Regions from separate parts of the uncultured Planococcus sp. genome, predicted to be linked through region 3. Evidence: riboswitches for the same ligand, from Rfam matches in the RefSeq annotation. Region 3 holds a riboswitch; each other region holds the start of a gene.
The links. Region 3 has a riboswitch for cobalamin ahead of metE (5-methyltetrahydropteroyltriglutamate--homocysteine S-methyltransferase). Riboswitches for the same ligand answer to the same signal wherever they lie in the genome.
Positions count from the first base shown of each region.

Region 1: another riboswitch for cobalamin. It lies ahead of Q0785_RS08795 (hypothetical protein); the one in region 3 lies ahead of metE (5-methyltetrahydropteroyltriglutamate--homocysteine S-methyltransferase).
Region 2: another riboswitch for cobalamin. It lies ahead of cobT (nicotinate-nucleotide--dimethylbenzimidazole phosphoribosyltransferase); the one in region 3 lies ahead of metE (5-methyltetrahydropteroyltriglutamate--homocysteine S-methyltransferase).

Region 1 covers NZ_CANMXD010000005.1:46,901-49,101, reverse strand. Annotated here, with positions in the region: gene Q0785_RS08800 (ABC transporter substrate-binding protein) at 1-546, opposite strand, end outside; gene Q0785_RS08795 (hypothetical protein) at 549-1,094, opposite strand; cobalamin riboswitch at 1,261-1,457, opposite strand; gene Q0785_RS08790 (HNH endonuclease signature motif containing protein) at 1,511-2,201, opposite strand, start outside.
Region 2 covers NZ_CANMXD010000009.1:166,994-169,194, reverse strand. Annotated here, with positions in the region: gene Q0785_RS14265 (hypothetical protein) at 1-235, opposite strand, end outside; cobalamin riboswitch at 583-759, shown strand; gene cobT (nicotinate-nucleotide--dimethylbenzimidazole phosphoribosyltransferase) at 845-1,894, shown strand; gene bluB (5,6-dimethylbenzimidazole synthase) at 1,964-2,201, shown strand, end outside.
Region 3 covers NZ_CANMXD010000002.1:307,381-309,581, forward strand. Annotated here, with positions in the region: gene Q0785_RS03775 (site-2 protease family protein) at 1-193, shown strand, start outside; cobalamin riboswitch at 767-947, shown strand; gene metE (5-methyltetrahydropteroyltriglutamate--homocysteine S-methyltransferase) at 1,107-2,201, shown strand, end outside.

The sequences.
Region 1 (2,201 bases), on a different contig from region 3:
TTCAATTTGCTGCTGAATGGCCCCGATCACTTCTTCGCCTTTGTCTTCCAAGCCCATTACAGTTGAAATTTGCTCGATGTCTCCGTAAACGTCGTCGAAGGATTCCGCTGATTCGATGACAAATACCTGTATGCCGGCTGCTTCCAATTCGTCGTAGCCGGTCGGTCCACCTGTCGAATAACCGATGACCACATCCGGTTCCAGTTCAATGATGCGTTCGGCATTGAAAGCCACCGAATCGGAAACACGCTCCACTTCGGCTGCCTCAGCCGGGTAGTTGTCGTAATCTGTCGCACCGACCACTTTGTCTCCAGCTCCGATTTCATAGAGGATTTCAGTATTGCTGGGAATCAATGACACGACAGTAGCAGGAACTTCTTCAAAAGTCAGCTCCTTGTCCAGGTCATCCGTCACGGTATAACTTGCCTGTTCTTCAACTTCAGCTGCTGCATCCGAATCAGCTGTTTGGGATGTGTCTGACTGGCAGGCGCCGAGCGTTAATGCCACTGCTCCGATGGATAGGTACTTGAATAGGGAAATTTTCATTGTTAGTTGGCCACTTCTTTCTTTTTGGTTTTTTTGGTTGGATAGGACTTGCTGACAAACGGAATTTCTTCCACGCCGTGGTGTTGATTGACATAAACAGCCATGGTAAAGAATACATTCGCCAAAAGATTGGCGTAATTGAAAAGGATTTCCGGAACTTCACGTTCCAAGCTTACTTTATGCAAGGCGCGGACAGATTTTTTCGCCTCACTACGGCATCCATGCAGGACACAAGCACCTATAGTCCCTTGAGGCAAAACGAAGTGGTCGATTTTGTCCCTTGTACAGTTGACATAATAATCATACATGTTACTTAACTCGATCAAATCTTCATCCCGGATAGCCAGTTTCCCTCGGACTGAGCCATTCAAATGATAGGCCATCGGCTGGAGAATCTGCAGGTCGCGCTGAACTGCAGCTACATCTTCTGTCAGCGCCAGGGCTTCCCCGATGTGTGTGGTCAATGAATCTGTTCTGATTTCAAAGTCCACTGTAGAGGCGGATTCCCGCATGAATGGATAACATAGGTAACGCATGTCTTTCTTCATCATTTCACCTCACTTTTGTCTGGTGAAAATCACTGCATTGAACGCTCTCATTAAACACCAAAAAGCCGCCCTCAAAAAAAGGGCGGCGCCATAGCTATTCAGAGACATACTCCAGCAGTCAAAAATAGAAACGTTGCCGTATGATTCCCTTATCTTCCGAAGAGTAAAAATACGTTCAAAAAAAGGTAGGTCTCCTGGCTTGTGCATCGATTTACTCTAAGAACCTTCCCGTCCCGATGACTAGTCATCGGAACAGTGGCATTTTCTTATTTCATACGCACTTACAGTTGCGGAAACAGCCCCGGAATCTAACCGGGTTCCCTGTTATGCTGACGAATCAGCACCTTTTTTCTGCATGATTATTCACTTGTTTTCAGTGTAGCATATTCCATTCGCCTATAGACAGCTAAAAAAATCTATTGTTCCTGGTTTGTCAGCAATTTCACTTTTCTCGGTTCTGCAAAAACAATCCGTTTATGCCACCTTAAATAAGGCGCATGCTCCGGGGAGACCGGAACTTTCATGCTCTTACGCAATCTATATACCGGATAGTCTTCTTCGGGAATCCGGCTCGAAATATGGAGCCTTCCCCCACCGGTGAAGGCAATATAACCTGCTGAGTACAAGGCGGCGTGATTAGCGCAAAGCAGAATGCCATTGAACGGATCCAATCGCTCTGAATCCGAACTGTCCTTCCACGGCTTCGCATGGGTCGCTTTTAAAACCTCTTCGACCCCGATGCCGCAAAGCGGACATTCGCCGTTCCATTGCGGCAGCAAACTTTCCCGAAATTGTTCTTTGCCTCTGCGCATTTTAGTTTTGATTTCAAGTTCCGCTTCGGCAATCAGCCCCAGCAATGGATTGTGCTCCGTTTTTTTGATCACTTCCATCGATAATTCCAACTGTTCCACTTCAATTGTAAAAATGTTCAACGAGCTGATCAGCTCCAGAAACTTCATCGCCAGTTCTTCATTGCAGGGATACAGATAGCCTGAATTGCCGCTGGCATCTTCCTGGAACGCGGAATACTTCACCGGCAATAAAGGCTCGATTTCCGCAAAGAATTCCTTCACTGACAAGGGCTTATCCAGTTCGCGATAGACAGTG
Region 2 (2,201 bases), on a different contig from region 3:
AACCACTCAGTTTCAAAACGATTTCATAACTAAGTGGAATGCCATTTTCTTCAGAGGCTTTTTTCCAAGTATAACTCCTGGAATCCTGATTTTTTTCAATTAATGCTGCTTTTTTAGGGATTGGAAAATCAGCATAATCTTCAGAGGTCTCATAAGAAAAAAACGTGTTGTAATAGAAGGTTCCCCCTGCAAAGAGCAGTAAGGCAATTAGAAACAAACTCATCTTTCTTTTCAATTTTTTTCACCTCTTCCGCAACATTCTTTTTATATAATACAACCCCTATGACTATATCTGTGGAGGGCAGCCTTATGTATAAAAGGACACCGTATATGGAGAATTGGTTTCATGTCTTCCGGTATAACGACAGCAGAAAATTTCGGATATATATAAAAGGGGATTTTCCTTGTCTACTAGTTGAGAAGGCTGGCGCTCAGAGGGAATGCAAGCGTTCTGTAGAGAAGGAAGTACGTGATCATGGCGTGGGAATTGAAGTGCAGGCGTGAATAGTTTAGCGCAGTTGATCAACTCTCAAATCGAGCTTGACTGCCCAAGATTATCCAGTGTAAGCTTGATGAAACATAAATATAATATCAGTAAGAGGTGCCCTTCGGGGAGAATAGGGAATGAAGTGGAAATCTTCAGCGGTCCCGCCACTGTAACGGGGAGTTTTATGGAAATAGCCACTGGACTTTTGTCTGGGAAGGCCTGTGAAATGACGATCCGGAGCCAGGAGACCTGCCTGCTTACTTTCTGCTTATAGACCATGGAAAAGTCTTTAGTTTATTTGTTCGCGCAAATAAACTGAAGGCTTTTTCTTTTTAGTATAGAAGGGAGAAGAAAAAGATGGATTTATTGAAGCAAACGATTGGACGTATTGAGGGCTTGGATCTGGAAATGATGGACATGGCACAGAGTCGGGTGGACAGTCTCATCAAGCCGCCGCATAGTCTGGGAAGACTGGAAGACCTGGCTGTACAGCTGGCGGGAATATATGGAGAACTGTATCCTGTGGTGGATCAAAAGGCGATTGTGGTGATGGCTGCTGATCATGGCGTGTATGAGGAAGGGGTTTCTTCCAATCCACAAGAGGTGACGTTTGCACAGACGATGTTCATCGCAAAAGGCATAACCGGAGTCGGTGTATTAGCGAAGCCGGCCGGTGCGAAAATCGTCACCGTGGATATCGGGGTAAAAGGGGACTTTCCAAGTGATGCCGGAGTGATTGACCGGAAGATTAAGCAAGGCGCAGGCAATATCGCGACAGGGCCTGCAATGACCATAGAAGAAGCAATCGGGTCGCTCGAAGTGGGAATAGAAATTGCTGAAGCCGAAATTAGAAACGGCGCCCGCATCCTGGGAACCGGCGAAATGGGCATCGGCAATACGACACCGAGCACGGCGATTCTGTCTGTTCTGGGGGACATTCCACCTGAGGAGATTACCGGCAACGGGGCAGGGGTCGGCAATGGCGGAATTTCACATAAAGTGAGGGTCATCAAGACGGCGATTGAGGTCAACAATCCGGATAAGCGCGATGCGATTGATGTCCTTGCTAAAGTCGGCGGCCTGGAAATCGGAGGAATGGCAGGTGTCATGATCGGTGCGGCAGCCAACCGTGTGCCGGTTGTGCTGGACGGCTATATTTCCACGATTGCGGCGCTGCTCGCTGTTGCGATTGAGCCGAAAGTGAAAGATTACTTGATCCCTTCACATGCAAGTGCCGAACCGGGCGGCAAAAGAGCCAGTGAACTGCTGGGCATCAGACCGCTGCTGCACATGGATATGTGTTTGGGTGAAGGATCGGGCGCCGCTTTAGCATTCCCGCTCGTAGAAGCAGCCTGTAACATGATGAGAGAGATGGCCACCTTTTCTGAAGTGGGCCTTGAAATTTGATGTAACGGAACCATAGGATATTCATTCCAGTGACAACAAGTGATGACGAGATGCTGAAAGGATGAATCGATGTTTACGAGAGAAGAAAAAGAAGGCGTATATAAAGCGATTTACAATAGAAGAGATATTCGAACCTTTTTGCCGACAGCCATTCCGGAGGAGCTGATCGCCAATATCCTGGATGCGGCTCACCATGCGCCGTCTGTAGGGTTTATGCAGCCATGGAACTTCATCTTAGTGTCTTCGCCCGAAACAAAAGAAAAATTGGCTTGGGCCGCAGACAAGGAGCGGCGGGCACTGGCCATCC
Region 3 (2,201 bases):
CTTTGCTTCCCATTTTCTTTCCGGAGCAACTGGTACTATCATCATCAATCTTGCAGGCGCAAACTTTTTTATATGTGCAACTTCATTGATTCCCTTCACCTATCCACCATTTTTAGGCGGTGGTCCAAGTGATGGATTACAGATTTTAAACTTGATAAAAGAAAATAGAAAACAAAGTAAAGCAGTTTCATAAGAACATATATCATTAGTTTATCGATAGCTGATATAAAGAAAACAACCAGAATACGAAACCTTGCAAGCTTTTCATACAAGGGGCTAGGGCATACTTTAAATCCTACAAAAATATTGTAAGTTATTAGTTGGAATGAAAGTCAGTGAGAATAATTGCCACTGGCGGAAGACTAAAATTACTTATTCTCCTCAAATGAATTTTAGAATCAGCGATTTTACTGGAATGCAAACTCTGCAGGTTTTAAATAACTGAATAATCAATCTTTTTATTTTAAATTTTTGATGAAGCGGAGTATGATAAGGGTAAAAGGAGGAGGAGTTTAAATGGAACCTACTTTTGGTCTTGTGCCCATGCTCATCCTTTCGGTCATTGTCATCGTGCTCATCGCGTTCTATTTCTTCTTCCATCACTGGGCAAAATGAGCGCACCACAGGAAGCCGCATACTGATATGCGGCTTCCTGTGTAATTGTCTTTGGTTATCGCTTTTGTGAAGTCTCTTGAAAACCAAACCAATCTCTTTTATCGGAAAACTCTATATTTTCTGTGGTTGATATGCTATAGTTGTCAGAATTACATAACGTGTAAGAGTTGGTGCCAAGCTGCGGCTTGGCTTAAAAGGGAAGAACGGTGAAAATCCGTCGCTGTCCCGCAACTGTAAATCGGAGCGATTCACAAAAACCACTGTCTCAGACGGGAAGGTGTGATGAGCGTTGAAGATGAGCCAGGAGACCTGCCAATTTCTAGTGCGCGCCAAATACCTACGTGGAAATAGGTGGTGACATTCATTTTGCGACAACAAGTTTTTGCATGCTTTTTAAGCGTCTATTGAACTTGAATGTTAAGCCATTTCCCATAAGCGGAGATGGCTTTTTTGTATTTGGCATCTTGTAAATCCTAAAGGAGGAATAGCGGATGAAAACAGTGAGTACAGTCGTAGGCTACCCGTATATCGGAGAAAATCGGGAATGGAAGCGCAGTTTGGAATCGTTTTGGAAAGGTGGATTATCACAGGAGCAGTTCCTCGCAGAAATGAAAGAGATTCGCCTGAACAATCTGAAACGGCAGCAATCGCTTGGATTGGAGTTGTTGACTGTCGGGGATTTCACTCTTTATGACCGTATGCTTGATCACGCGGTCATGTTCGGCTTAGTGCCGGCCCGCTACAAATGGTCAGAGGACAAGGTCGATCTGGGCACTTATTTTGCGATGGCCCGTGGAGCGGATGAAGTAGTGGCTTGTGAAATGACTAAATGGTTCAATACAAATTACCATTACATTGTTCCTGAATACGAAGGACAGCTTTTGCAGTTGACGTATAATCATCTGGTTTCCTATTTCAATGAGGCGAAAGAAGAGTTAGGAATCATAACAAAACCTACGCTGATTGGACCCTTTACATTTCTCCAGCTGGTGAAAGGGTATGATGCTAAGTCGAAAGCTATGTTCTTGCTGCAGCTTTTGCCGCTTTATGCGAAAGTGCTTCAGCAGCTCGTCGATGCGGGAGCGGAATGGATTCAAGTGGAAGAGCCTGCATTAACGCTGTCCTTGGACGAAGAAGACGTCAAACTGGTCAAGGAAATCTACACGCAATTAGCAGACGATGTACCGGCTGCGAAAATTATGCTGCAAACTTATTTTGAAGCCCTTTCGGCATATGAAGAACTGTCGCAATTGCCCGTCTCGGGAATCGGCCTTGATTTTGTTCAGGGAGCAGAAGAAAATATGGCTGCAATCCGCAAATGCGGTTTTCCAAAAGACCGGGTATTGGGAATCGGGACTGTGAACGGACGGGATATTTGGCGTGCTAACCTAGCGGAAAAAGCAGTGAATCTTCAAGCCGTCTTAGCTGTATGTGATGTGGCAGAAGCATGGATTCAATCTTCCTGCAGCCTGCAGCATGTGCCGGTGACCACAAAAAAAGAGAAAGCCCTGCCGCATGTCCTGTTGGATGTCCTATCGTTTGCGGATGAAAAAATTGGAGAACTGACACAGCTGACTGCCTATGTG